DNA from 3 places in the Ruegeria sp. AP12 genome. Region 3 is predicted to be linked to each of the others. Evidence: riboswitches for the same ligand, from Rfam matches in the RefSeq annotation. Region 3 holds a riboswitch; each other region holds the start of a gene.

Region 1 (9,894 bases), on a different contig from region 3:
GATTTCGACACGGTTGTCGCTGGCATGCAGGGTCAAGCCCTCACGGTCGGCAACGCGGGCGACATAGGGAATGTAGCCGACAACATCAGTGGCCTTGGCCAGCGCTGTGGATACTTCGGGCGTCACCAGTTGTTCATCACCAGGGCCCAGCCCGGCGATCTTGACCCATCCGCTCATGGTCGCCGTCCTTGGCCATGCACGATGATAATCGAGAAATAAGGGGTAATGCCGTCCCCGTCCTCGGACAGCTTCCGCACCCGTTGATTGGGCATCTGCGCAAACTCGACGATCCAGGCCCGGTCAAAAAGACCCGCTGTCTTCAACGCCCGTTTGACCTTGTCGATATTGCGCCCGATCTTCATCACAACCAACGCATCGGTTTGTGCCATACGTCGCGCCAGATCATCCTCGGGCAGGGTTCCGACCAGCACGGTCAGCACATCATCGCCCCAGGTGATCGGGTCGCCCGTTGCCGTCCACGCGCCGGACATGCCAGTGATTGCAGGCACCACATCTACATCAGCTTCATCTCGTAAGCGGCTGTAAAGATGCATGAATGACCCGTAGAAGAACGGATCACCCTCACACAGAACAACAACGTCCTCGCCTTTGTCGGCCAGCGTTTTCAGATGCCGTGCGCAATCTTCATAGAAAGCGGCGAGCAATTCGTTGTAGCGCGGGTCTGTCACGGGAATTTCCGTGGTAACAGGGTATTCCATCGGGAATTCCACCGCGTCTCCGGGGATCATGCCGTTGACGATCTTGCGCGCCTGACCGCTGCGGCCCGGCTTGCGGAAAAACGCCACGTGCCGTGCATTGCGCAGCAGCCGGTCGGCCCGGACGCTCATCAGGTCCGGGTCGCCGGGGCCGAGGCCCACGCCATAGATTTTACCCGCGCTCATTCGGCGCGGCTCGCGATGGCGTTGATAGCGGCCACGGTGATGGCGCTGCCGCCCAGACGGCCCTTGACGATGCAGGACGGCACCGGCTGTGCCTCCCACAACGCGTCCTTGGATTCCATTGCGCCGACAAAACCCACCGGGCAGCCGATGATGGCGGCGGGGCGCGGGCAGTCGGGGTCTTCCAGCATGTTCAGCAGGTGGAACAGGGCGGTCGGCGCGTTGCCGATGGCGACCAGAGCGCCCTCCAGATGCGGCCGCCACAGCTCCAGCGCAGCGGCGGAGCGGGTGTTGCTCATCTCAGCCGCCAGCGGGCGCACGCGGTCGTCATGCAGGGTGCAGATCACCTCATTGTCGGAGGGCAGGCGGAAGCGGGTCACACCTTCGCTGACCATCCGCGCGTCGCACAGGATCGGCGCACCATTTTCCAGCGCGGTGCGGGCGGCGGTCACGAAACCGGGCGAGAAATGCACGAACTCTTCCAGCCCAACCATACCTGCGGCGTGGATCATGCGGACGGCGACCTGCTCCTCGTCGGTATCAAAACGGGCCAGATCGGCCTCGGACCGGATGGTGGCAAAGCTCTCCTTGTAGATCGCCGCGCCGTCGGTTTCGTATTCATAGGGCATCAGGTCAGGTCCATGGTCAAAAGTGTTTCGGGGCTGAGCCCGCGCTGACAGGGCTCATCCCCCGCGCGGCCCCGTTTGACAAGATCAAATCGTCCGTTGTTGCCGACCAAAGTGACGTCGGAGGGGCCCATGCGGGCACATCCCTTGGCGCAGCCCGAGACATGCAGGCTGCCGGGAACGCGCGCGGCCAAAGCGCGGGCGATGTCGCGGGTTTCCACATGCGCCTGCGGGCAGAATGGCGCGCCGGGGCAGGCGTCGGTGGTCATCAGCGGGTCGGCACCATCCGTGACAAAGTCCGGGGCAGGTATCGCCGTCCCGCCTTCCAGCAGGATCAGCCGCCACGGAGTGACACGCAGGGCTGTTGCGCCACTGTCGTCAATCAGATCGTAAAGTTTGCGGGCCGGCAGCGACCCAAAAGCTGCGCCATACAGCGCACCCAGTTCATAAAGGCCGGGGTGCAGTTTTTCGCCGACCGGGCCGGGCGCGTGTCCCTGCCATTCCTGCGGCAGCGCGTCGATGACCCGTGCCATGCGGCGCGTCTCGGGCGTATATGTTTCTGCAAACCACCGTGCCAAAGCGATGACATGGACAATGGCATTGGCCTCGGCCACAGGCCGCCCGGTCTCGCAGCCGTCGGCGCGCAGGATCAGACCGTCAGCGCCGGTTTCCAGACGAATATCCGCCGAATCCGCGCTCAGCAGTCGCGCGGGCCCGGTGTCGATGGCAAAGCCGAACTTTGCGGGCAGGGCAGGCAGTTCCGCCAGCCGGTCAATCAGTTCCTGAGTCAGGCGCGCGGTCAGATCGCCCGCCTGATACAGCGGCGTGACCAGAATGTTGCGCCGCACCTCGATGCCCGGTTCCGCATCCAGCAGGTCCAGTGCCGCCAGTTCCTTGAGCAGTGGCTGGTGGTCATAGTCCTCGACCCCCCGCAGTTGCAGATTGGCGCGGTTGGTCAGGTCGATCGAGCCATTTCCAAACCGATCTGCAAGGTCGCACAGACCCAGCGCCTGATCGACCGTCAGACGCGCCAGCCGAGGCCGCACCCGCACAACCAGCCCGTCGCCCGACATCATCGGACGGTGTGCGCCGGGGCACCAGCCCTGGACGACGGGGGCGCTCATCCCAGCCCCTCCAGATCAGCGCGGATCGAGTTTCGGCGGGTGTTCCATAGCCCGGCCTCCAAAAGGGCGCGGAACCGGTCCTGCATGGCCTGATGCGCCTGCGGGTTGGCCTCGGCCAGAAAGGCATCGACCTGCGGATCGCCCAGCGTCGCGTCGTGATACAGATCGAACAGATGCGGCGCGACCGTGCCCGACAGATGCGCGAAGGAGGCCATGTGATCCAATGTCGCCGCGATCTCGGCAGCGCCCCGGAACCCGTGCCGCTGCATCCCCGCGATCCAACTGGGATTGGCGGCGCGGGCATGGACGACACGACTGATTTCCTCGGGCAGGGTTCGCGCGCGGGGATTGTCCGGGTTGGTATTGTCCAGATGGTACAGCTGCGCCTCGCCGCCCGTCACCTTTTTGGCCGCTGCAAACCCGGCCTCATGGGTGGCGTAATCGTTGGCCAGCAACAGGTCGGTCTCGGTCAGGTCCTGCAGGTGGACAAAGCTGTCGGCATTGGCGACGCGCTGCGTGATCCCGTTGATGTCCTGCGCGATATGCTCACCTTCCAGTGCGAAGGAGCTGGCTTGCAACCATGCCTCACCCGCTTGCGCGCGGGCCTCGTCGGTGTAGGTCTCGGACAGGAGGGTCATGTTCACGCCATAGCTGCCCGGCGCGGGACCGAACACGCGCGCAGCCGGGGCCTGCCCGGCATAGGGGTTCCAGTCCGGTGCCTCATCCCGTTCGGACAAGACCCGCACCGCTTGACCGTAAAGCGCAGAGAGCGTCGGGAACACGTCGCGGAAAAGTCCCGAGACGCGCAGGGTGACATCCAGACGCGGGCGGCTGAGGTCGGTGATCGGCAGAACTTCGATGCCTGAGACGCGCTCGGACCCCTTGTCCCAGACCGGCTTGACGCCCAGCAGGTGCAGCGCCATGGCGAATTCTTCCCCGGCGGTGCGCATGGTGGCCGAGCCCCAGAGGTCGACGATCAGCCCCTTGGGATAATCGCCCTCTTCCTGCAAATGCCTCCGCACCAGTTCCTCGGCCAGTTTGACCCCTTGGGTATAGGCGGCACGCGTGGGCACGGACCGTGGATCGGTGGTGTAGAGGTTGCGCCCGGTGGGCAGCACATCCGACCGACCCCGATAGGGGGAACCCGAAGGGCCAGCCTCGATCCGTTTGCCCGCCAATGCGTCCAGCAAAGCGGTGCGTTCGGCATGGGCCGAGGGCGCGGGGTCGAAATTGCCGGTCACGTCGGGCACCCGGCCAAAGACATGCAGCCCGTCGCCGAACTGGCTTTCCTTGATGTCACAGACAAAGCGGTCGATGCGGGTAATCGCCTCGGCGGTACAGGTGGCCTGATCGAGGTCCAGGTCGCTTTCCAGCCCGATGGCCTGCGCCTCATCCCGGATATCCTCTTGCAGGCGGTCGCGGCGCTTGGGGTCCAGCCCATCGGCGTTTGAAAACTCGTCCAGCAGAGATTCCAGCCGCACCATCCGATCCGGCGTACCGCTTTCCTTGAGCGCGGGCGGGATATGGCCCAGCGTGACGGCCCCGATCCGGCGTTTGGCCTGCGCGGCCTCGCCGGGGTCGTTGACAATGAACGGGTAGATGACCGGCAGATCGCGGATCAGCGCCTCGGGCCAGCAATCGGCGGACAGGGCGACGGATTTGCCGGGCAGCCATTCCAGCGTGCCATGCGCGCCGATATGGATCAGCGCATCCGCACCCAGCCCTTGGCGCAGCCACAGGTAAAACGCCACATAGCCGTGGCGCGGAGTGCGCGAGAGGTCGTGGTAATCGTCATCGCGCAGCTCGGGCGAGCCGCGTTCCGGTTGCAGTGCGATCAGGGCCTTGCCGCGTCGCAGGGCGGTGAAATGGAAGGCTCCATCGGCGCAGGCCGGGTCATCTTCGGGCTTGCCCCAGACGGATTGCAGATCACTGCGCAGGGTTTCGGGCAATTCGGCCAATGCGGTCAGGTAGTCCTGCAGCGGCCATGAAATCCGGGCATCCGGCAGCGCATCGGCAATCGGCTCGGCAGGGGTGGTGTCATAGCCTGCGCCTTGCAGATCGGACAGCATCGCCTCGGCCGAGGTCAGCGCGTCGAGGCCTACCGCATGGGCCATCTGCCAGTCCTTGCCGGGATAGGTGGACAGCACCAGCGCAGGCGTCTGATCGGCTTTGGGTTTGTCGTGCAGGTTAAGCCAGCCTGACACGCGGTCGATGATCGCTTCGATCCGCTCGGGCTCGGCCCGGTGGGCGAAACGGGAATATTCCAGATGCGGGTCGCGCTTGCCCGGTTCCTTGAACGAGGCGATGCCCGCTGAAATCCGCCCGTCCACTTCGGGCAGTACCACATGCATGGCGAGGTCGGCGGGGGATAGCCCGCGTTCCGCCTCGGCCCATGCCTTGCGGCGCGAGGTGGCCAGCGCGACCTGAAACACCGGCACGTTGGCGGCGTCCAGAGGCGAGGTGCCCGACGCGCCTTTGCCCGAGAATGAGGTGGCGTTGATGATGGCCGACGGGGCCAGTGCCACGACCTGTTCACGCAGCCAATCCGCCGCTACAGGGGCTTTCAGCGACGGAGCGAACAGGCCCACCGCCTCAAAACCCCGAGCGCGCAGGCTGCGGATCAGGACCGCGACCGGGGCGGTGTCGGCTGAGGTCAGATAGCCGCGGTAGAAGGTGACGAGGATGCGTTTCGCATCGCCCGAAAACGCCGTATCCACCGGGATCACGCCGCGGTCCGGGCACCAAGCGCCACATTCAGGCAGAGTCTTGGCCCCCATCACCGGTCCGGCATAAAGCCCCGCCGCCAGCGCCATCTGCGCCAAGGCGGCCTGTGCCGCGACCTCTCCACCGGTGTCGCACAGATGCGCCAGCCGCCGCAGGGTCGAGACGGGAAGGGTGGAATAGTCATCCAGCCGCGTATCCTCGCGCCCATCCGCAGGCAGCACCGCCAGCGCGATGCCCTTGGCCTGCGCCAGTGCCAGAACCTGTTGCAACCCGTAGGACCAGTAGGGCACCCCGCCGATCAGGCGGATCAGGATGCCCTTTGCACCCTCCAGCGTCTGTTCGACATAAGTATCGACCGACAAAGGGTGTTTCAGCGCCGTCAGGTTCGCCAGCCGCATCGTCGGCATCCGCCCGTGAGCGCCCCCACCGCGATGCCAGCCCGCCGCAAAAGCGCCAAGGTCACTGTCCGAGAACGACAGCACCACCAAATCCGCCGGGCTCTGGCCCAGATCGGTCGGGGTCTCGGTTTCCTCTAACCCGTGGCTTTCGCGGAAGACGACGTGCATGGCTTACTCGGCAGCCTCGGTCACACCCACGAGGATATTGCGGATCGCGGCTTCTTTGATGTCGTCATGCTCGGCAATGACCACAAGGCGCGAGCGGCGCTCCTCACCGGGCTCCCAGGGGCGGTCATATTGGTGCCGGACGCGGGCACCGACGGCCTGCACCAGCAGACGCATGGGTTTGCCCTGAACGGCGGCATAGCCCTTGACGCGCAGGATGTTCAGCTCATTCGCCAGACGTTCGATCTTGGCGACCAGATCGGCGGGTTCGGTCTGTTCCGGCAGTTCGACGATGATGCTTTCGAAATCGTCATGCTCGTGGTCGTGGTGGCCGTCGTGATGCGACGGTCGAGCGTCCATGTCATCCTCGGCGGCGGCCTCAAGGCCCAGCACGACGCGCACGTCCACGGCACCTTCGGCCACTTCAACCACGGGCAGAGGGCGCGGGGCTTCGGCCGCGATGATTTCTTTGGCTTTCGCCACACCTTCGGGACCGGCCAGATCGGGTTTGGTCAGCAGGATGATGTCGGCGCAGGAGATCTGGTCCTCGAACACCTCCGACAAAGGTGTTTCGTGGTCGATCGAGTCATCGGCCAAGCGCTGGGCATCCACCGCCTCGACATTCGGGGCGAAGCGACCGGCGGCGACAGCCTCGGCATCTGCCAAGGCGATCACGCCGTCCACGGTGATCTTCGACCGGATATCGGGCCAGTCGAACGCCTTCAGCAGCGGTTTCGGCAGGGCGAGGCCTGAAGTTTCGATCAGGATATGATCCGGGCGCGGCTCCAGCGCCATCAGCGCCTCGATGGTGGGGATGAAGTCATCGGCCACGGTGCAGCAGATGCAGCCATTGGCCAGTTCCATGATGTTTTCCGCCGGGCAATCCGGGATCGCGCAGGATTTCAGGATGTCGCCATCAACGCCCACATCGCCGAACTCGTTGACCACCACGGCCAGACGTTTGCCTTGCGGGTTCTGCATCAGATGCTTGACCAGCGTCGTTTTGCCCGAGCCCAGAAAGCCGGTGATGACGGTGACGGGGAGTTTTTCGAGGTTGCTCATTTCAGGGCTCCAATCGGGGGAATGCGCGAGGCGCAGTTTTTGCGAAAATGTTCGGGGCGCTCGCGCCATTTGACCAAGCCGTCCTCGGTGGCCAGATACTTGGTCGCTCCGTCGACGATGACGTCAACGTGATCGGTTTCGTTGAGGTTCTCATAGACAAAGGTCCAGCGATCCGGCCCGCCACGCAGCACGATGGAACAGCCCTGATCGCAATTCGACAGGCATTCGACGGCTTTCAGTGTGACGCCCTCGGGCAGGTCCGCCTGTTCCAGCGCTTTGTGCAGCAATGTGCCGGGGCGCTGGTCATCATCCTCGATGGGCAGACCACGGCGGCACGTGGTGCAAACCAGCAGCTCGACCGGCGCAGTCTCGGTCATGTCTCTCATCCCCCCAAATCCTCTTCGCGGGGGACGGGGTTTCATGCGGGCCACGCGATGCACATGGACCCGACACCGGAACACCCCGCCCGGTTTCAACTTCGGGTGCTGGCAGGTCTCCCGGCTTGCGGATGTCAGAGGCCCGGTTCGTCTGGCTCCTCTGTCGGATGTCCCGCCTTCCCGGCCTGGCAGGCCAGTGGCATTGGGCACCCTCTCCGGTCACGGTCGCGGGGGCGGCTGCGTTTGGCGGATAAACCGTTGACGCATTCCCTTTTCATCGGCTGTCGCCGACACCAACGACAGGGACATGCGGCACGTGTGGGCAGGTTGTCAAGCGCGATGCGACCACCATCGCGTGGCTAGGATGAAAAGCGACCTGCCAGCGTCGCTGGGCGGCATGACGCGGTGCCCGCGACATGGTCGCATACCGGAAAACACGCAGGGAGACGCGAATAATGAAAGTTGGGTTCATCGGACTTGGAAATGTGGGCGGAAAACTCTCGGGCTCGTTGCTGCGCAACGGGATCGACCTGACGGTCCATGACCTGAATGCAGACCTGGTGGAAGAATTCGTCGAAAAGGGCGCAAAGGCCGCCGAAAGCCCGGCCCAGCTGATGCGCGATTGCGACGCGGTGATCACCTGCCTGCCATCGCCTGCCGCTTCGGACGCGGTGATGCAGGAGATGTTGCCCGAGGTCGGCCCCGGCAAAATCTGGATGGAAATGTCCACCACCGACGAGGCCGAGGCCAAGCGGCTGGGTGCCATGGTCATCGAGCGGGGCGGGGCGGCGGTTGATTGCCCGGTTTCCGGCGGATGCCACCGGGCGGCAACCGGCAATATCTCGATCTTCGCGGGTTGCGACCGGGATACCTTTGAGCGAATCCTGCCCTTCCTGACAACGATGGGCCGTCGGGTGTTGCATACGGGCGATCTGGGCTCGGCCTCGGTTCTGAAAGTTCTGACCAACTATCTGGCCACCGCCAACCTGATCACCTGCGCCGAGGCATTGGTGACCGCCAAAGCCGCCGGGATGGACCTGAACACGACCTATGAGGCGATCAAGATCTCGTCCGGTACGTCGTTTGTGCATGAAACCGAAAGCCAGGTCATCCTGAACGGTTCGCGCGATATTTCCTTTACAATGGACCTTGTCAAAAAGGATATCGGCCTGTTTCAGGACGTCGCCGACCGCGCGGGTGTCCCACTTGAGATCAACCCGATCATGATCAAGATCTTCGAGGACGGCATCGCTCGTTACGGTGACCGCGAGCTGTCGCCCAACATCATCAAACGCCTGGAAGACGCCACCGGCCTCGACATCCGCGCGCCCGGCTTTCCACCTGAAATGCAGGACGATGAACCTGAAGAACCGGGTTATGAGGTTGTCCCGGCGGGGCGCGATTCCTAAGGGAGGCGCGCTTTCGTCTTTGCGTCGCGAGGTGAAGGTATTGAAGGAAGTGGAGGCGAGTACCGGAATCGAACCGGTGTACACGGATTTGCAATCCGCTGCGTCACCACTCCGCCAACTCGCCTTTTCAAGTAAAATCAAATACTTGCCGTGGTGTGACAGGCGTTTTAGCAGCTTTCTTATGGGGCGTCCAGAGGATTGCGTGTAATTTTGGCGCCTGAGGCGGGAAATGCTGATCTGGGCCGGATCACAAACCTGTCGCACGGGCCGGGCTGTGGCAACAGGGCCGTTGCCGGTTGCTGCGGGATGTGGCAAAAGCCAAAAAAACGTGGGAATTCAGACGAGAGATCACATGACAGATTTCGCAACCCGACGCCGCACTATGGTCGATACGCAGATTCGGCCCTCTGATGTCACGAAATTCCCGATCATCGATGCCATGCTGACCGTCCCGCGTGAAAATTTTGTGCCGGATGCGCAGCGCGAGGCCGCCTATGTTGAAGGCATAATCGATCTGGGGGACGGGCGCAGCATGCTGGAGCCTCGGACTCTGGCCAAGATGCTGGACGCTGTGAATATTTGCAAAGATGAGGCGGTTCTGGATATCGCGCCGGGGCTGGGGTATTCCACCGCCGTTGCCGCGCGCATGGCTGAACTGGTGGTTGCTGTTGAAAGCGATGAGGCGCTGGCCGCAGAAGCGCAGGATGCCCTGACCGAGGCGGATGCAGACAATGCCGTGGTGCATGTGGGCCCGCTGGAGCAAGGGGCCGAGGAACACGGGCCTTACGACGTGATCATGATACAGGGCGGCGTGCAGCAGGTGCCGGACACTCTGCTCGGTCAGTTGAAAGACAACGGGCGCATCGCCTGTCTGTTTGTGCAGGATGGTCTGGGCGTCGTTCGGATCGGGCGCAAGGCTGGTGACCGGGTCAGCTGGCGCGACGCTTTCAACGCCAGTGCGCCGACACTGGACAGTTTTTCAGTCGAGTGTGCATTTTCGCTATAGTCGGGCGGTGGTTTTTTCTGCCACCTTGATTAGTTGAAAACGGCAACGCAAACTTCCCGCAGGGCAGTGTAATTTTGATTTGAGAGGATTTGGTGATGCGTGGA
Region 2 (9,894 bases), on a different contig from region 3:
TGCTGGAGGCCGATATTCTGCGTCCGCGTTCGGGCACCAATGACGGCTACATGTTCCGCCACGCGCTGACGCAGGACGCGGTCTATGCCACGCTTCTGCGGGCCGAGCGGACCGATCTGCATGCCCGCGCCGCTGTGTGCCTTCAGGACGGGACGGCGGAACAGCCCGACAAGATCGCCCATCACCTGCATGCTGCCCGGCATTTTACCGATGCCGCCATCTGGTACCGCGACGCCGGGCTGCGCGCGGTCAAGCAAGCTGCGGTCGAGGATGCAACGGTGCTGTATCGCCGTGCTTTGGCCTCGCTGGAGCAGACCGAGGAAAACCGCCAGCGGGACGAGATCGAGCTGTCCATCCAGATCCCGCTGGAAAACGCGATCATGGGCGTGCGGGGCTTTGCCTCACCCGAAATCAAACCGGTGCTGGATCGCGCGTTGGAACTGGCCGAACGTCTTGACGACGCGGATGAGACCTCATCGGCGCTGAACGGGCTGGCCGCGCATTTTCTGGACAAGGGAGACTGCGCTAAGGGCATAGAATATGCCGACCGCATTCTGGCTGTGCCCGGCGCGACCGCAAACCGGATCGGCATGTTGCGCGCCCATACCACGCTTGCCTTTCTGCGGTTTCAACTGGGCGAAGGTGAGATTGCCGTTGAACATGCGGAAGAGGCGATCCGTCTCTACCGCCCCGAGGATTACGCCGAGGTTACTTATGGGATTGGCACCGATCAGGGCGTTCTGGCCTATGGGGTCAGCGCGGTCGCCCATTGGTGGTGCGGCGCGCCCGATACGGCGCTGAAACGTGCCGAGGCGGGGTTGGCGCTGGCCGAGGGGTTGAACTCGGCGCTCAGCTTGGCCGCCGCACGGGCCTTTCTGATCATCACCCTGCATTGCCGCCGGGACAGTGACCGCGCCTATGCTCTGGCCACCGAGACCTATGAGACATGCGCCCAGCTTGGCATCCCGCTTTGGGGCGGGTTAAGCCAGTTGTTCCGGGCCGGACAACCCATCGACCCGCCGGACAAGCGTTGTCAGGAGGTTGATGCCGGTCTGGCCTTGCTGGCGAAAACCGGCAGTCAGACAGGCTCGGGCATGGGGTTTGCGATCATGGCTGACACACGGCTGGCCAATGACGATCCGGATACGGCGCTGGCGATCGTTGACACCGGGCTGCAACTGTCGGGGATGTTGAACCAGCCGGTTTGGAACCCGGACCTGATGCGGTTGAAAGCACAGGTGCTGGCTGTTCTGGACCGACAAGATGAGGCCGAGGCGCTGCTGCGCACCGCAATTGACGAAGCCGGGGCTGCCGGATCGGTTTCGCTGGCCCTGCGCTGTGCGCGGGTGCTGTCTGATATGCTAAACGGCACCGCGCGCGAAGCCGAAGGCGCGCAGTTGGTTGCCGATTGGGCCGGTCGGCTGGAGCCCGGCGCAGCCGCTTCAGACCCGGCCTGACGACACTGAATTTTAACCAGAGGACCATTTCATGACAGACCATATCGTTTTCTGCTCGGGCCCGATGTTCAGCGTCGGTGATCTTTGGGAGCAATATAACATCGCCGCCGTGCTCGAGGCCGGAGGGTTCGGCACCTATCTCGCCCCGCGCGACGGCGTCGAGATCGCCAAGATGATGGATATGTTGCAGGACCCTCAGGTCTGGTCACAAAAGGGCCAGGAGATGCTGTATATCATCCTCAAGGTCGGCTACGCGCAGGATATCTACCAATTGCTCGGGCGCTGTTCGAGCCTTGTGTTCAACATGGATGGCCGGGTGCCCGATGGCGGCAGTATTGTCGAGGTGACAACAGCCTACGCCGCTGGAATGCCCCTTGTGATCTACAAGACGACACCGGTGACGCTGTTTGGTGGGGTCGATAACCCGATGATTCAGGGGCTTTCGACCAATTGGGACTATGTGCATGACACCGCATCCATCGTGCCCGCCCTGCTCAAACGGATCGAAGCTCAGTCGCAGAACGGCTATGTCTACACCCCGCCCCCGAATGTCAGCCTTGTGATGGAGGTTGGGGCGATGACGGCAGACCCCAGTTCGGACCTTCACAAGCGGCTCGACGCGATTTCGAATGCGCCAAACGAGAAGGCCGCGCTGGAAGCGGGTGAGGAACTGATCGACTGGGCGAAAAGCAACAAGGCTTATCAGGCTGCATTTGGCGGGTCGGCACCCACGTAAGCCCTGTTGGATTGGTGGGGTTGAAACGAATTCAGTGACACTCGCCTTGATTTCGACACCTCGTTCCCGGATCTCATCCAACACACGCTGATAGCGCCAAGCTGCATCACGGGCCGCTCCTCACTCGGGCATGCCGAATGGTCGGTGCGCGTGGTCTTGCAAACCGCGCCCATTTGTATACCATTGGATACAATTGACCCAATGACATCGGGCCTGAAATTTGTCCGTCCAAGCCACATCACCAAGCCGCCCCGTTAGGCGGGCCATTACCTTCGGCCTTGCCGGGCTGGGAACGGTCGTATTCTGGATGCTGGGCCTGCCACTGCCCTTTCTGTTCGGCCCCATGACCGCCTGCCTGATTGCGGCACTGGCGCATGCGCCGATGGAGGGGTTCGGGCAGATCTCGGTCGCGGCGCGCACTATCCTGGGCGTGGCGGTGGGGGCTTCGATCACGCCTGATCTGTTTGGCCAACTGCCGAAAATGGCAGCGTCGATTGCTCTGATCCCACCCTTCATCCTGTTGATCGCTTTGGTCGGGGTGCCGTTCTTTCGCAAGGTCTGGGGCTTTGACGACAAAACGGCCTTTTACGCCGCGATGCCTGGCGGGTTGCAAGACATGATCATCTTCGGCACCGAGGCCGGTGCCAATCCGCGCGCCCTGTCCCTGATCCATGGCACGCGCGTGCTGATCATCGTGACGCTCGCCCCGTTGCTCCTGACCCTGTTCTACGACGCTGACCTGACCAACCCCATTGGCGAACCCGCCCGCGACCTGCCTTTGCACGAACTGGCGCTGATGGTCGTCGCCGCCATTGTCGGCTGGAAAGGCGGTGAGCGGATCGGCCTGTTCGGAGCGTCCATTCTGGGCCCAATGATCCTGACTGCGGCCTTGTCACTGGGCGATTTCATCCACACCCGCCCACCGCGCGAGGCGATCCTTGTCGCGCAATTCTTTATCGGCTGCACCATCGGCGTGAAATTCGTCGGCGTCACATGGGTCGAGCTGCGCAAAGTTGTGGCGGCGGGCTGCGCCTATGTTGTTGTGCTGGCCGTACTTGCAGCAGCCTTCACGGCCCTTGTGACCACGTTGGGTTTTGGACAACCGATCGAGGCCTTCCTCGCCTATGCCCCCGGCGGGCAGGCTGAAATGACGGTCTTGGCCATCGTCTCGGGCGCGGATCTCGGGTTTGTCATTACCCACCACCTGACACGGATCGTTCTGGTGATCATCGGCGCGCCCATCGCGGCCAGTCTTCTGGTGCGCTGGTCCGGCTCTCGGGATTAGAGGTGTTTCGCAGTTTGATTTGGGTTCAATTCCTGCCGGGTTGCAATCCGACGCTGCGTGCTTTGCTGGCACCGGTGGACAGGGCTTTGGCCTTATGAGACTGTGCTGCCGATGGTGTCCGACGCTCTGAGTCGGCTGAAAAGGGAATGCGGTGCGGGCAAACGCCCAAAGCCGCAACTGCCCCCGCAACTGTAAGCGGCGAGCGACCCCCGACAGACCACTGGATGACCCCGCTTGGGTTGTCCGGGAAGGACGGGGACAGCGATGAACCGCAAGTCAGGAGACCTGCCATCTCCGGCGCATATGTGCCGCAGTCACCTTAACTCGGGCGGGGTGCCCGTGGACGGAGCGACAAGAGATGGACCGCACTGGCCAGACATCACTGTTGATGCCCCACACAAGCCGCCCAAAAGCGCGGAGGGCGGCGTTATGCTTGACCTGACCATTTCCCAACTGGATACCGGCCACGTGCCACCGCAGCGCGCGCAAGAACTGGGGCAGATGGGCTATATGCAATGGCTGGGTGGCCTGCCCGGTTCCGCGAACTACCACGCGCAGGCGCGGATTGCTTTGGCCAAGGCCAAACCGTTTGCCGAGACCTCACCCGCCATCGCTGTGTTCTGCGACCTGCTGGCCCGATCCATGCAGATGCCCCTGGAACCATTGTTCCTGGCCCTGCCCGCAAAACAGCGCCGAGGGGGCCATCGCGCGCGCCGAGCCGCCTTGTAACCTCATGCGGGCAATTCAGCTTGTGCCATCGCCCGCATTTTGGACGATTTTGGCCGGGCAATGCTTTGGCTGCTTATTGGTGATTCGGTTGGATTTGCGCGCCGAACAAGACACATTATGATGCAAGCTCATAATTTTGTCGAATAACAATCATTTCACCTCATAATGTCAACGCGCTATACCTTCGGCCAACACAGCCGATTGGATACCGCGAATGCTTGACTTTACCTTGCCCGACACACCCGCGCTCGCGACGCTGCGCGCATTGGCTGCCCAGCGCATCCTGATCCTTGACGGGGCCATGGGCACAATGATCCAGGCGCTGAACATGACCGAAGAGGATTTTACCGCCAACGGTCACATCCATGGCCCCGGTTGTCGGCATCATTATCACCCGGACCTTCCGCAACAGGGCAACAACGACCTGTTGGTGCTGACCCAGCCGCAGGCAGTTGAGGACATTCAATACGAGTTCGCAATGGCCGGGGCGGATATCCTTGAAACCAACACTTTTTCCTCAACCACCATCGCGCAAGCCGATTACGGGCTGGAGGCTGCGGTGCATGATCTGAACGTCGCAGGCGCGCAGGTGGCGCGGCGCGCGGCGGACCGGGCCACGGCTGAGGACGGCAAACCCCGGTTTGTGGCCGGGGCTGTGGGCCCGACGAACCGGACGGCCTCGATCAGCCCGGATGTGAACGATCCCGGATACCGCGCCGTCAGTTTCGATGATCTGCGCATAGCCTATGGCCAGCAGATCGACGGGCTGATCGAAGGAGGCTCTGACCTGATCCTGATCGAGACGATCTTTGACACGCTGAACGCCAAGGCGGCGATTTTCGCGGCCTTCGAGAGCTTCGCCAAGGCCGGACGCTGCCTGCCGCTGATGATCTCGGGCACGATCACCGATGCCTCGGGCCGGACGCTTTCTGGCCAGACACCCACCGCCTTCTGGCACTCGGTCGCCCATGCGCGCCCTTTCACCGTCGGGCTGAACTGCGCCCTTGGCGCTGCATCCATGCGCCCGCATATGGCCGAGATTTCGGGCGTGGCGACCGCCCTGACCTGCGCCTACCCCAACGCGGGCCTGCCGAATGAGTTCGGCCAGTATGACGAAACACCGAACCAGACCGCCGCTCAGGTCGAAGAGTTTGCCCGCGATGGCATCGTCAACGTGGTCGGCGGTTGCTGCGGCACCACGCCCGACCATATCCGCGCGATCGCCGAAGCGGTTGCGCCCTTTGCCCCCAGAAAGGTACCCGCATGACCCGTCATCTGCGCCTCTCGGGGCTGGAGCCTTTTGTCCTGACGCCAGACATCCCCTTTGTGAATGTGGGTGAGCGGACCAACGTCACCGGCTCGGCCCGGTTTCGCAAATTGATCGTGAACCGCGACTATGCCGCCGCGCTGGACGTTGCGCGGGATCAAGTGGAAAACGGCGCTCAGATCATCGACATCAACATGGATGAAGGGCTGATCGACAGCAAACAGGCGATGGTCGAATACCTGAACCTTGTCGCGTCCGAGCCCGATATCGCCCGCGTGCCAATCATGATCGACAGCTCGAAATGGGAGGTGATCGAGGCCGGGCTGCAATGCGTGCAGGGCAAGCCGGTGGTGAACTCGATCAGCCTGAAAGAGGGAGAAGAGGCGTTTCGCCATCACGCGGGTCTGTGTCTGGCCTATGGTGCCGCCGTGGTGGTCATGGCCTTTGACGAGGCCGGTCAGGCCGATACGTTCGAACGCAAGACCGAGATTTGCGCCCGCGCTTATCGCATTCTGGTCGAGGATATGGGGTTCCCACCCGAAGACATCATCTTTGACCCCAACATCTTTGCCGTCGCCACCGGGATCGAAGACCACGACAATTACGGCGTGGATTTCATCGAGGCGACCCGCTGGATAAGGCAGAACCTGCCCCATGCACATGTGTCGGGCGGCGTGTCGAACCTGTCTTTCAGCTTTCGCGGCAACGATCCGGTGCGCGAGGCGATGCATGCGGTGTTCCTGTATCATGCCATTCAGGCCGGGATGGATATGGGCATCGTCAACGCGGGCCAGTTGGCCGTTTATGACCAGATCGACCCAGACCTGCGCGAAGCGTGCGAGGATGTGGTCCTGAACCGCCAGCCGAAATCCGGCGGCACCGCGACCGAGAACCTGCTGGACATCGCCGAACATTTCCGTGGCGACAAGCGCGAGGAGAAAACCCGCGACCTGGCCTGGCGCGACTGGCCGGTCGAGAAACGGCTGGAGCATGCGCTGGTCAACGGCATCACCGAGTTCATCGAAGAAGACACCGAGGCCGCGCGCGCCGATGCGGAACGGCCTTTGCATGTCATCGAGGGCCCTCTGATGGCCGGGATGAACGTGGTCGGCGATCTGTTCGGCGCGGGCAAGATGTTCCTGCCGCAAGTGGTGAAATCGGCCCGCGTGATGAAGCAGGCCGTGGCCGTGTTGCTGCCCTATATGGAGGAAGAAAAGCGCCGGAATGGCGGTGAGGGCCGGCAATCTGCGGGCAAGGTGCTGATGGCGACCGTGAAGGGGGACGTGCACGATATCGGCAAGAATATCGTCGGCGTGGTTCTGGCCTGCAACAATTATGAGATCGTGGATCTGGGCGTCATGGTCCCGCCGCAGAAGATCCTGCAAGTCGCGCGCGAGGAAAATGTGGACATTATCGGCCTGTCCGGGCTGATCACGCCGTCGCTGGACGAGATGGTGCATCTGGCCTCGGAGATGGAGCGCGAAGCGTTCGATATTCCGCTGCTGATCGGCGGCGCAACCACGTCGCGGGTGCACACAGCGGTCAAGATCGCGCCGCGTTACACGCATGGGCAGGCGGTCTATGTCACCGATGCCAGCCGCGCTGTCGGGGTTGTCGGCGCATTGCTGAGCCCGACGCAGAAGCCCGATTATGTCGCCGGGATTCAGGCCGAATATGCGGATGTGGCCGACAAGCACGAGCGCGGCGAACGCGCCAAGAACCGCCTGCTTTTGGCCAAGGCGCGGGCGAATGCGCTGAAGCTGGATTGGGATGATTACGAGCCCATTGCTCCGTCCTTCACCGGCGCGCGCGTGCTGCCCGATTGGGATCTGGCCGAAATTGCGCGCTATATCGACTGGACGCCCTTCTTCCAGACCTGGGAAATGCGCGGTGTCTATCCCGGAATTCTTGAAGATGAAAAACAGGGCGCGGCGGCGCGGGCGCTTTTTGCCGATGCGCAGGCAATGCTGGAACAGATTATCGCAGAGCGCTGGTTCACACCCCGAGGGGTTGTTGGATTTTGGCCTGCCAACACGGTCGGCGATGACATCCGGCTGTATACCGGCCCGGATCGCGCTGAAACTCTGGCCGCCCTGCACACGCTGCGCCAGCAGACCGTAAAACGCGGTGATCGACCGAATGTCGCGTTGTCGGATTTTGTCGCCCCGGAAGGCCATAGTGCGGACCATGTCGGCGGGTTTGTCGTCACGGCGGGACCGGAGGACTCTGACATTGCCGAGCGGCTGGACAAGGTCAACGACAATTACGGCGCGATCCTCGTCAAGGCTCTGGCCGATCGGATCGCCGAAGCCATGGCCGAGATGCTGCATGAAAGGGTCCGGCGTGAATTTTGGGGTTACGCAAAGGGTGAAGACTTCGACCCACAGGCCCTGATCAGCGAACCTTATGCCGGTATCCGCCCCGCGCCGGGCTATCCGGCCCAGCCCGATCACACCGAAAAACGCACGCTGTTCAGCCTGCTGGACGCCGAGGCCGCGACCGGAGTGGCGCTGACCGAAAGCATGGCGATGTGGCCCGGCTCATCTGTCTCCGGGCTCTATATCGGGCACCCGGACAGCTACTATTTTGGTGTTGGCAAAGTGGAACGCGATCAGGTCGAGGACTACGCCCAGAGAAAACGAATGACCGTGGAAGAGGCCGAACGCTGGCTGGCCCCGGTGCTCAACTACGTCCCGGCCAAGGCATCGCGCAAGGCAGCCGCGTAAGTCGATATGTTGTCAGTCAATCGCCGGGCTATGAGGTCAGCAAACCCGACAGTTTGCGCGCACCGTCCTGTAGCAAGGCAAGAAATTGCTTCAAACTGTTCAGATCATGGCGCTGCGTCGGCGCATGAACGGACAGAGTGGCGGCCAGCCTGTTGTTCTTGTCTATGACCGGGACCGCGATGGCCGTCATACCGGGCATGAACTCCTCATCATCTGTCGAAAACCCGTTCTGCGCGACGCGGGTTATCTCGGCCCGCAAGGCCTGGGGCTTCGTTATCGTGCGATCGGTATTCGGGCTAAGATTACCTGCGGAAAGAAACCCATCCAAAGTGCTCGGACGCAGGGTCGACAGATACATCTTGCCACTGGCGGTGCAGTGAAACGGGACTTGTGTTCCGATCGGCAACTGAATTCTCAGCGGCCATTTCGTCTCGACCCGGTCCAGATAGATCATACCCTCGCGATCCGGGATCGCCAGATTGCAGGTTTCACCGATTTCATCCGCGACGCCGCGAATAATGGCCAAACGGGCTGTGCGAAGATGTTCGGACGACACTGTATTCAGCGACAGCTGCCGCAAGCGCGGACCGGGACCATAAGACCGACCATCCAGATCACGCTGAAGAAACCCCTCGGCCTCGGCTGTTTGCAGCAGGCGATGTATCGTCGGCTTTGCCAGACCCAATGCGTCGATCAGGTCCGAGGGTTTGACGGCGACCCCGCGCCGTGCCACCTCTTCCAGGATCAGCAGCAGGCGCAGGTTCGTGGGAATCTGGGTGTCTTTGTCTTTTGTGTCCGCTTCGGTCATCCCGCAACAGTCTAGTTATTTGGCAGCAGGATCAACGCCAGATCGGGCACCAGCGAAACCAGAATCCAGACCGACAGCAGTGCTACCAGATAGGGAACTGTATAGCGCAGAAGCCGGAAATAGGGCACGCCAGTCACGCCCGACGCCACATACAGGTTCAACCCGTACGGAGGCGTAATGAACCCGATGGACGCGCCGACCAGAAAGATCACCGAGAAGTGGATCGGGTCAATCCCGACCGAGGCTGCAATCGGCGCAAGGATTGGCGCAAGGATGATGGTCACCGGCAGGCTTTCCAGCACCATGCCCGAGAAGAAGACAATCACCATCGAGGTAAACAGCACCGCATGGTAGCCGCCCATCGAGGTCACGAAATTCCCGATGGTTTCCTGCGCCCCCAGCAGGGACAGGATTTGCTGCATCACCACTGAAATCGCGATCAGCGGCGCAAGGATGCCGGTGATCTGGGCTGAGCGGATCACAATTGACGGAATTTCCGGGATCGTGAAGCCTTCGACCACGAACATCTCGGCAAAGGTCTTTTCGGTGGGTGTAATGTCATTCCGCGCGCCCATGATGCGGTTGATCGGATAGCTGACCAGACCCGCGATGACACAGAAGCCCACGGTCACCCCCGCCGCCTCGGTGGGTGAGAATTTGCCCGTATAGATGCCCCACAGCACAAGCCCGATGGCGAAGAACCCAAGCCAGGCGCCGAACGCGGTTTTCAGAACGCGGTTCAGTTGTAGCGGGATCAGGTGGCCCCAGCCATTCATGCGGCAGATGATCCAGCAGGCAAACTGCATGCCAAAGACCATCAGCGCGCCGGGCAGGATACCGGCCACGAACAGCTCAGAGATCGGCAGGTTCATCAGGAACCCGTAGA
Region 3 (9,894 bases):
AGAATCTCACCCTGTCCGCGCTGCGTGTCATTGGCGTAGTTCTCGGGGTTTGCCCCCAGATGCGGGGTCAGGAACCCGTCCTGCGACATCATGATCTCATGCGCGAAGGGGGTTTTGAGGAATTCCATGAAGGCCTCGGCCGCCGGGTTCGGGTTGGTGATGGTGAACAGCGTGCCCGCACCCAGAACCGGGGTGCCCAGATCCTTCTCGGCATAGGCCGGGAAGTAGAAGAAATCGGCATCCACACCCAACTCGGTCCCTTCCGGGAAGTAGGCCGGAATGAACGAGGCCTGACGGTGCATCATACAGGCCGGCGGGCTGTCGAACAGGCCCTTGGGGCTGTCGCGGAAATCAATCGCGGCGGTGTCATCGGCATCACCCACGACGTAGTCGTCATTGCGGGTAAAGCTGCCATATTCCTCGATCGCGGCGATCACGCGCGGATCGTCGAACTTCATTTCGTTCGAAACCCACTGGTCATAAACCTCGGGCGGTTGGGTGCGCAGCATCAGGTCCTCGACCCAGTCGGTTGCAGGCCAGCCGGTGGCACCACCAGACGCCAGACCAACGCAAAGCGGCGTTTCGCCGTCCTCGACCATCTGGTCCATCAGTGCTTTGAACTCTTCCATGGTCTGGGGCACTTCGTAGCCGAAATCCTCAAAATTCTCGGGGATGTACCAGACCAGGGATTTCACGTTCACATTGAAGAAGAAGCCGTAGAACCCGTCTTCACCTTCGGCATTCTCGAATGTCCCAAGATCAACCCAGGACTGCCCGGCGGCAAAATTCTCTTTGATCCAATCTGCCGACCCTTCGGCCAGAGGTGTCAGATACCCGTTTTTCGCCATATTGGCGGCAAGGCCGGGCTGCGGAAAGACAGTCAGGTTGGGGGCCGACCCGGCGGCAGCGTCAATCAGGATCTGCTGTTCCAGCGAATCCGACCCGACATAGCTGGCATTGGCGCCGGTTGCGTCGACGAAATAGGCCACAAGGTTCTCGAAAGAATCGCCCTCACCCGCCAGCCATGGCCCGAAAATCGTCAGGTCCTGACCGGTCAGGTCATGAGCATCGGCAAAAGCCTGCAACCCGTCCCAATCAAAGTTTCCATCGCCGACAGCATGAATCATTTCACCTTCGGCATGCACGGACCCGGCCATCAGGGCGAGCACCGCCGCGCCTGCATATAGCGAGTGTTTCATCAATAATCCTCCCAAGACAACAACGCGCTTCTGAGATTCGTTTTTCAAAGCGCTTTGGATGCGGAACTTTATCCGCTAACATTCAGCCTCTGTCAACAATCTGTTTCTGATACTGCACTATGTTTGGCAGAGATCGAATTGACGGAATACAGGTTGACGAATGGTCGATTTGGCCACAAAACAAGTCTAACACCTCATTTGAAGGCGCTTTGAACCGCTCATGAACCTGAAACAGCTCTCGGAAATCCTGGGTCTTTCACAGACAACCGTCAGCCGCGCGCTGAACGGCTATCCGGAGGTGAGCGAGGATACGAGGGTCCGGGTTCAGGCCGCTGCGCAGAAACATGGATACCGACCGAACAGCCGGGCCAAGGGGCTGGCGACGGGCAAGTCCATGGTGATCGGGCATGTGATCCCCAGCTCATCCCAGCATGAAATGGTGAACCCGATTTTTGGGGATTTCGTCGCCGGTGCTGCAAAGAAATATGCCGAGCATGGCTATGACATGATGTTCACAAACGCCGACGACACCTCGATCGAAGAAGCTTATCGCAGTCTGTTTCAACGCGGCGCGGTGGACGGGGTCGTGCTGCAAGGGCCCAAGGTGAACGAGCATCGGATTTCAGTGCTCAGCCGCATGTCCGTGCCGTTCATCGTTCACGGACGTGCAACCGGGGTGGACCTGCCTTATGACTGGATCGACGTGAACAACAAAAGTTCTTTTCAGCGCGCGACCCGCTTTTTGCTGGATCTGGGCCATCGCCGCATCGCGCTGATCAACGGGCTTGAGGATATGGATTTCGCCCATCGCCGCCGCGACGGCTATCTTGCTGCGCTGGCGCAGGCCGGGTTGAAGCCGGATCTTGAACTGATGCGCAGCGCCGAAATGACCGAAGTTTACGGCCATCACGAAACCCGCGCCATGCTGGCGCTGGACAATCCGCCCACTGCAATCCTGACCTCGTCCATGATCTCGGCCATTGGTGTGCGCCGCGCTTTGGAGGAGGCTGGCTTGCAGATGGGCCGCGATGTGTCCGTTATTGCCCATGATGACGACCTGTCCTACCTCAAGAACGGGCAGGACGTGCCCATTTTCACAGCCACGCGCTCATCCGTACGTCAGGCGGGGGAATTGGCCGCCGACATGCTGATCGAGCGCATCAAGTCCCCGAACGATCCGACCAAAACCAAATTGCTCGAGGCGGAACTGGTCGTGGGCAGATCAACCGGCCCGGTGCCAAGCAGGTAACAAAATGAAATACACCCGCGCTGATTTCCCCAAGGATTTTCTCTTTGGTGTGGCAACCTCGGCCTATCAGATTGAAGGCCACGCGAAGGGCGGCGCTGGCCAGACCCATTGGGATACCTTCGCCGCCTCGCCCGGCAATGTCGTGCGCTGCGAAAACGGCGATCTGGCCTGCGATCACCTGAACCGGTTCCCGAAAGATTTCGATCTGGTGCGCGAGGCCGGGTTTGATTGCTATCGCTTTTCAACCAGTTGGGCGCGGGTCATGCCCGAGGGGCGCGGTCAGGTCAATCAGGCCGGGCTGGACTACTACGACCGGCTGACCGATGCGCTGCTGGATCGCGGCATCCGTCCCTGCGCCACGTTGTATCATTGGGAACTGCCCTCGGCCCTGGCCGACCTCGGCGGCTGGCGCAACCGCGATATTGCCGGGTGGTTCGCCGATTTCACCGAGGTCATCATGGGCCGTATCGGCGACCGCATGCACAGCGTCGCCCCGATCAACGAGCCCTGGTGCGTGAGCTGGCTGAGCCATTTCGAAGGGCACCACGCCCCCGGCATGCGCGACATTCGTGCGGCGGCGCGCGCCATGCACCATGTTCTGCTGGCCCATGGGCGCGCCATTCAGGCCATGCGGGGGCTGGGGATGAACAATCTGGGTGCGGTGTTCAATCTGGAATGGGCCGAACCCGCCGACAGCAGCCCAAAGGCGCGCGAGGCCGCCGATCTTTATGATGGGATTTACAACCGGTTCTTTCTGGGTGGCGTCTTCAAAAAAGCCTACCCGCAGAATGTGCTGGACGGGCTGGAAAAGCACTTGCCAACCGGCTGGCAGGACGATTTCGAAATCATCGGAACGCCAGTCGATTGGTGTGGGCTGAACTATTACACCCGCAAGCTGATCGCCCCGTCCGACACCGCATGGCCCAGCCTGAAAGAGGTGCCCGGCCCGCTGCCAAAAACGCAGATGGGGTGGGAGATCGAGCCGACGGCCCTTTCTCGTTTTCTGACCCGCACGGCGCGGGACTACACCGGGGATCTGCCGATCTATGTCACCGAAAACGGCATGGCCAGCCCCGAGCGGCAGCAGGATGACGACCGGATAGAGTATTTGAATCAGCATCTTACGGCGGTGCAAACTGCGCTGGAACAGGGCGTTCCGGTCAAGGGTTACTTCATCTGGTCGCTGCTGGACAATTACGAATGGGCGTTTGGATATGAAAAGCGGTTCGGGCTGGTCGACGTGGATTTCGACACGCTGGAGCGCAGACCCAAAGCCTCGTTTAACGCGCTGAAATCGGCGCTGGCGCAAGGTGAACCCGTTGCGGTGCCCCTGGCACAACCGGCAGGTGCGGTGCACGCGCATTGGAACCTGGTGGCAGATATCGGCGGTACCAACACCCGGCTTGGGGTCATCACAAACGGAGAGTTGACGGATCTGCGCAAGCATCCGACAGGGACTCTGCCCGACCTGCTTGACGCGTTCCACAGCCTGCGCGATGACATCGGCACCGACCCTCAGGCCGTTGTCGCCGCAGGTGCAGGCCCGGTTCGGGATGGCGTCATCCAACTGACAAACGCCCATCTGGACCTGTCCGAGGCCGAGTTAGCCAAGGCCACAGGTGCGCGGCATACCTATGTGATCAACGACTTCACCGCTGCGGCATGGTCCGTGGCCGAGGCAACGAAGGCCGATGTGGCCGTGCTGCAAGGCGACCCTACACCGCCAACCGGCACCCGTCTGGTCGTTGGCCCGGGAACCGGGCTGGGTGTCGGGGCGCTGTTGTATTCGGAAAGACATTACCACACAGCCTCGGGCGAAGGCGGTCATGTCGGTGTCTCCCCGCGCCACCGGGACGAGGTTGATATTTTCGAAGCTGCCCGCCACATCGCGCCGGACTGTTTCTTTGGCGATAGCCTGACGCTTGAAGCTGAAATGTTTCTGAGCGGAACAGGTCTGCCTGTCCTCTATCAATCCATCGCACTGGCCGCCGGTCAGACTGACGCAGCGCACCGCCCGGCAAAGGATATTCTTCACGACGCCCGCAACGGATCGGATGCCCATGCCATCAAAGCAGCCGAGATGTTCACGACCCATCTGGGCGCTCTGCTGGGTGATCTGGCCGTCACCTTGATCCCCCGGGGCGGCGTGTTCCTGGTGGGCGGCGTGGCAGAGAAGAACCGCTGGCTGTTTGGCGAGCGTTTTCTGGACGCCTTCAATCAAGGTGGGCGATTCAGCGATTTGCGGCAAGGGATGAACCTTTATATCTCGGAACAGATCGAATTTGGCATTGTTGGCGCTAACAACTTCTGTAAAAATGCGCTCATGCGGTAAAATCGTGTGACCATTTCCAAAGAAGGACCGCGGGATGATCCTGTGTTGTGGCGAAGCCCTGATCGACATGATCGCCGAACCGACCAATTCGGGCGCGCAGGGCTATGTGCCCCATTCCGGCGGCGCAATTTTCAACACGGCCATCGCGCTGGGGCGCTTGGGCGCGCCGGTGGGGATGCTGACGGGCTTGTCCTCGGATATGTTTGGCGCGCAATTGGCGGACACGCTGAAGGCAAGCCATGTGGACACCTCGCATGTGATTGCCAGCGACCGCCCGACCACTTTGGCTTTTGTGAAGCTGGTGGATGGGCATGCTTCGTACAATTTTGTTGATGAAAACACGGCGGGGCGAATGTTGCAGCCCGAGGATATGCCACAGCAATTGCTGGCGACCTCGACCCTGTATCTGGGGGGGATCAGCCTGGCCTGTGAACCCTGTGCCGATGCCTATGCCGCGCTGCTCGACCGTCATGGCGGCGACCGCGCGGTGATGCTGGACCCAAATATCCGGCCGGGTTTTATCAAAGATCAGACCCGCTATCGCACCCGCCTGAACCGCATGATCGCGCAGGCCGATATCGTCAAGGTTTCGGACGAGGATCTGGATTGGATCATTCCCGGGCCGGAAACCCATGCCGAGAAGGTGCCCTTGTTGCTGAAGGCCGGGCCGTCGGTGGTGATTGTGACGCGGGGCAGTCAGGGGGCCTCGGGCTATCTGGCGGACGGGTCCGAGACCTCGGTGGCGGTCAAACCGGTGCAGGTTGTCGATACGGTCGGGGCTGGCGATACGTTCAACGCGGGCGTTTTGGCCGAACTCCACCGCGCCGGGCACCTGAGCAAAGAGGGCCTGCGCGCCTTGACACCTGATAGCCTGCGCGCGGCTTTGTCCCTGGGCGCAGAAGTCGCCGCCGTCACCGTATCCCGCGCCGGGGCAAACCCGCCCTGGGCGCATGAGCTTTGATCCCCCGAGGGAACCGACATGAAACGATCCGACATCAACGACATCAAGACCGAGGCGCAGGCCTTCATCAAATCCTTCGGCGCGGTCCTGCCGCCCTTCGCCGACTGGTCCCCTGATCAGATGCGCAGCGCAAAGGCCGACACGATCCGCGCCCGAGGGTTGGGCTGGGACATTACCGATTACGGTCAGGGCAAGTTTGATGAGCTGGGCCTGTTCCTGTTCACCCTGCGCAATGGCGACGTGAATGATCTGAACCAGGGTCGCGGTATGCTCTATGCCGAGAAACTGCTGATTTCGCGCGACAAACAATTGTCTCCGATGCACCGCCATATCATCAAGGCCGAGGACATTATCAACCGGGGCGGCGGTGATCTGGTGATGGAGATCTACGCCTCGGACCCCGAAGGCGGCATTGATCGCGACAATCCGGTGGTTGTGCCCAGCGACGGCTGCGATGTCACCATCACCCCCGGCGAGTTGCTGCGCCTGAAACCCGGTGAAAGCGTGACCCTGATGCCCGGTATCTGGCATGCTTTTTGGGCCGAGCGTGGGGATTGTCTGATCGGTGAAGTCTCAACCGTCAATGACGACCGCACCGACAATGTGTTCGAGCAACCGATCCCCCGGTTCGCGACCATTGAAGAGGACGCAGCGCCGGAATTTTTGCTGGTTGCGGATTACTAAACACTCAGTCCGCGCCGCCAAAATCTCGACCAGAGCGCTTGACAATTAAATCCTCGACAGACTAGCTGACCAGCGATGGTTCCCGTAGCGATGCCTGCGGGATGAAAATGGGAATACGGTGCGGCCCTGCGGCCAAATCCGTGACTGCCCCCGCAACTGTAAGCGGAGAGCGACGCCAAATCACCACTGGCCTGAACAGGTCGGGAAGGTTGGCCAAGCCATGACCCGCAAGTCAGGAGACCTGCCATCACCTGTGCAACCAACCCGGGGCGGGGTGTCCTGGAAGGAGGATTTGATGGCTCAATTTTTCGCCTGCGGGCGTGGCTTCTTCTTTTCGCGCGGTTTCCGCAGCGGGAACAGCCATGTCATCCCAAGCTGACCACTTCGTCCTGATCTGTTCGACCTGTCAGGGTGAAATCGAAGCCAAGGCAGCCAAGGCCAGTTTGGACGCAACCCTGCCGCAAGGGTTTGCGACCCGAATGATTGCCTGCATGGCAGGGTGCGAACGCCCCATGACCGTTGGGCTGCAAGCCGAAGGCAAGGCGCAGTATCTGTTCGGCGATATCCAAAGCCCCGCCGATCTGGACGCGATTGCCGCCTTCGCCCGCCAATTCCGCGACAGTGACGACGGCTGGACCAGTGCAACCGATCGGCCCCCTGCCCTGCTTTTCAAAACTCTGGCCCGTCTGCCGCGCCTTTCGACAGAGGGCGAGAAATGAGTTTTCTGGTTGCCAAGGGGCTCGAATACTACGCCCTGAATGGGGATGTGTTGCTACAGGATGTCTCCTTCTCATTGGATGAGGGGTCGATCCTGGCCATTGCCGGGCCAAACGGGGCCGGGAAAACCACGCTGTTGAACCTGCTTTGTGGCCTCGAACGTCTGGCCTTGGGCGATGTGACGATCAAGGGGCAAAGCCTGCGTCAATTATCTGCCCCTGAACGGGCACGCACCATCGCCGTGGTCGGGCAGCAGGAACTGCCTGACGGCAGGCTGAAACTGCGCGACTATGTGGCCCTTGGGCAAATCCCGATTCAGGCCGACCGGTCAGCCGAGGATCATAAGGCCGATCTTGAGCGGGTGCTTGAGATCACCGAACTGGTCCCGCTGGCCGATAAACCGATGCAACGTCTGTCCGGCGGCGAACGTCAGCGGGCGCATATCGCACGGGCCCTGGCGCAAAGGCCATCGCTGCTGTTTCTGGACGAGCCGACAAACCACCTCGACCCCGACGCCAAGGGCCACATGCTGTCGCTGGTGGCCGAACTGGGCGTGACGGTTGTGATGATCGTGCATGATCTGGTCATGATCCCCGAATTCGCCACCCATGTCGCTTTGATGAAGGCAACCCGCATGACCGGCTTCGGCCCGGTTCCCGAAGTTCTGACACCCGAGCGTGTGCGCGATACGTTTGGCGTTGACTACCTGTGTTTCCAGCACGAAGGGCGCGTGATCCCGGCGCTGGATATCCGAAAACGAAAGCTGTCATCATAACAGGAGAATTTGATAATGCAGAAATTCTGGTCCGTGGTCCTTGTTTCGGGCCTCGCAAGTGGTGCGGCGGCGCATGAAGTGACCGTCGACAATTGCGGCGAACCACTGGTGTTCGACGGCACGCCCGAGCGGATTGTCGTGCACGACATGAACATGACCGACATGGCCTTTGCGCTGGGTTTGCAGGACAAGATTGTCGGCCTGACCGGCATTACCGGCTGGTACAAGACCAGCCCGGATTTCGATGCAAAACGCGGTGACATCCCGGAACTGGCGCCCAAATACCCCACCGTCGAAAATCTGGTCGCGGTCGAGCCGGATATGTTCTTTGCCGGTTGGTATTACGGCTTGCAGCCGGGTGGTGAAGTGACCCCAGACACGCTGGAACCCTTTGGTATCAAGACCATGGTTCTGACCGAAAGCTGCGTACACCTGAACAAGGACCGCCCCGAAGCCAGCATGGACCTTCTGTTCGATGACGTGCTGCGTCTGGGCAAGGTGATGCATGTGGAAGACAGGGCCGAAGCGCTGGTCTCAGACTGGAAAGACCAGCTGGCGGCCATCGAATCCAAAACCGCAGACCTGCCGAAACCCCGCGTCTTCCTGCTGGACGGTCCCGCCGATGCGCCCTTTACCGCCGGTAAATTCGCCATTCCCGACGCCATGATCGAGGCCGCAGGCGGTGTCAGCGTCACCCACGACATGGACACCAGCTGGGGTCGCACCTCATGGGAAGCAGTGGCCGCCGCAAACCCCGAATTTCTGGTCCTGCTCGACTATCAGACCGGAAACGGTGCCGAAGACACGTTCAAGTTCCTGCAAGAGCATCCGGCCATGTCCCTGATCGATGCCGTCAAGAACGAACGCTGGATCGGCCTGCGCTATGAAGAGCTGACGCCGGGACCGGCAAACATAGACGCCATCGAAAAGATGGTTTCGGCCATGCACCCGGAGCTGAACTAACATGGCTCAAACGGGCCGCGCGGTCCTGCTGGGGGCGGTCATTCTGACCGCCCTTTTGCTGCTGTCGGTCGTCTATGGCACGACATCCATTCCCGTCGCCGACGTGGCGACAGCGATCATGCTGGGCACCGGATTGACCGAAGGCGAGATGTCCCCCCTGCATCGGATCGTGTTCGACCTGCGCCTGCCCCGCGCCCTATTCGCGGCGGTCATTGGCGCTGGTCTGGGTGTGGTCGGCGTGGTGCTGCAAACGACCACGCGCAACGATCTGGCCGACCCGTTTCTGTTTGGCCTGTCTTCGGGCGCAGCCGCCGGGGCGGTTCTGGTCATCACGGTAACCGGGGACGTGCTTGGCATCTGGACCCTGCCGCTTGCTGCCTTCTGTGGCGGCTTGATCGCGTCAGGCATCGTTCTCGCGCTGGTTCAGGGCCTGCGCACAAGCGCGCCGGAAAAGCTGATCCTTGCGGGGCTTGCGGTCTCGTTCCTGTTTTCTGCCATCACCAACTATCTGATCTTTTCCGGCGACAGTCGTGCTGCGCATTCGGTGATCTTCTGGATGCTGGGCGGTCTTGGCCTCGCGCGGTGGGAGACCTTTCCCCTTGTCCTGATCGGGCTTGCGATGATCCTGGGCTATTCGCTCTACCGCAGCCGCTGGCTGGACGCGTTGCTGACCGGGGATTTCACAGCCGCGACGCTGGGTATCCCGGTTCAGGGCCTGCGGTTTCGGATGTTCTTTGTTGCGGCTTTGGCCACGGCAAGCTTTGTCTCGGTCGCGGGCGTCATTGGCTTTGTCGGCCTGATGGTCCCTCACATCGCCCGAGGCATTGCCGGAACGCTGCACCGCAATCTGCTGGTAACCTCGGCCATCGTGGGCGCGATCCTTCTGACCCTGTCTGACATCCTGTCACGCTTGCTGCTGGCCCCGCAGGAATTGCCGGTGGGCATCGTCACCACATCCATCGGATCGCTGTTCGTCTTCCTGTACCTGTTCAAATCCGCCCGAAACGACTAAGC

Evidence for each region. Region 3 has a riboswitch for cobalamin ahead of ACR0E6_RS14815 (DUF1636 family protein). Riboswitches for the same ligand answer to the same signal wherever they lie in the genome.
Region 1: another riboswitch for cobalamin. It lies ahead of ACR0E6_RS01740 (DUF1636 domain-containing protein); the one in region 3 lies ahead of ACR0E6_RS14815 (DUF1636 family protein).
Region 2: another riboswitch for cobalamin. It lies ahead of ACR0E6_RS09900 (hypothetical protein); the one in region 3 lies ahead of ACR0E6_RS14815 (DUF1636 family protein).

Annotation. Positions count from the first base shown of each region.
Region 1 is NZ_JBQFVZ010000001.1:344,803-354,696, forward strand. Features, by position in the region: gene cobJ (precorrin-3B C(17)-methyltransferase) at 1-177, opposite strand, end outside; gene ACR0E6_RS01715 (precorrin-2 C(20)-methyltransferase) at 174-902, opposite strand; gene ACR0E6_RS01720 (precorrin-8X methylmutase) at 899-1,528, opposite strand; gene cobG (precorrin-3B synthase) at 1,528-2,649, opposite strand; gene cobN (cobaltochelatase subunit CobN) at 2,646-5,939, opposite strand; gene cobW (cobalamin biosynthesis protein CobW) at 5,943-6,998, opposite strand; gene ACR0E6_RS01740 (DUF1636 domain-containing protein) at 6,995-7,375, opposite strand; cobalamin riboswitch at 7,469-7,688, opposite strand; gene ACR0E6_RS01745 (NAD(P)-dependent oxidoreductase) at 7,792-8,784, shown strand; tRNA gene ACR0E6_RS01750 (tRNA-Cys) at 8,835-8,908, opposite strand; gene ACR0E6_RS01755 (protein-L-isoaspartate O-methyltransferase family protein) at 9,137-9,790, shown strand; gene ACR0E6_RS01760 (TolC family outer membrane protein) at 9,886-9,894, shown strand, end outside.
Region 2 is NZ_JBQFVZ010000002.1:401,192-411,085, forward strand. Features, by position in the region: gene ACR0E6_RS09885 (ATP-binding protein) at 1-1,457, shown strand, start outside; gene ACR0E6_RS09890 (nucleoside 2-deoxyribosyltransferase) at 1,489-2,193, shown strand; gene ACR0E6_RS09895 (AbrB family transcriptional regulator) at 2,414-3,478, shown strand; cobalamin riboswitch at 3,574-3,785, shown strand; gene ACR0E6_RS09900 (hypothetical protein) at 3,908-4,207, shown strand; gene ACR0E6_RS09905 (homocysteine S-methyltransferase family protein) at 4,422-5,474, shown strand; gene metH (methionine synthase) at 5,471-8,200, shown strand; gene ACR0E6_RS09915 (IclR family transcriptional regulator) at 8,229-9,008, opposite strand; gene ACR0E6_RS09920 (TRAP transporter large permease) at 9,020-9,894, opposite strand, start outside.
Region 3 is NZ_JBQFVZ010000005.1:141,994-151,887, forward strand. Features, by position in the region: gene ACR0E6_RS14785 (ABC transporter substrate-binding protein) at 1-1,199, opposite strand, end outside; gene ACR0E6_RS14790 (LacI family DNA-binding transcriptional regulator) at 1,420-2,448, shown strand; partial or broken gene ACR0E6_RS14795 (GH1 family beta-glucosidase) at 2,453-3,757, shown strand; gene ACR0E6_RS14800 (glucokinase) at 3,821-4,780, shown strand; gene ACR0E6_RS14805 (carbohydrate kinase family protein) at 4,815-5,741, shown strand; gene ACR0E6_RS14810 (D-lyxose/D-mannose family sugar isomerase) at 5,760-6,425, shown strand; cobalamin riboswitch at 6,485-6,688, shown strand; gene ACR0E6_RS14815 (DUF1636 family protein) at 6,788-7,144, shown strand; gene ACR0E6_RS14820 (ABC transporter ATP-binding protein) at 7,141-7,917, shown strand; gene ACR0E6_RS14825 (ABC transporter substrate-binding protein) at 7,933-8,880, shown strand; gene ACR0E6_RS14830 (FecCD family ABC transporter permease) at 8,882-9,892, shown strand.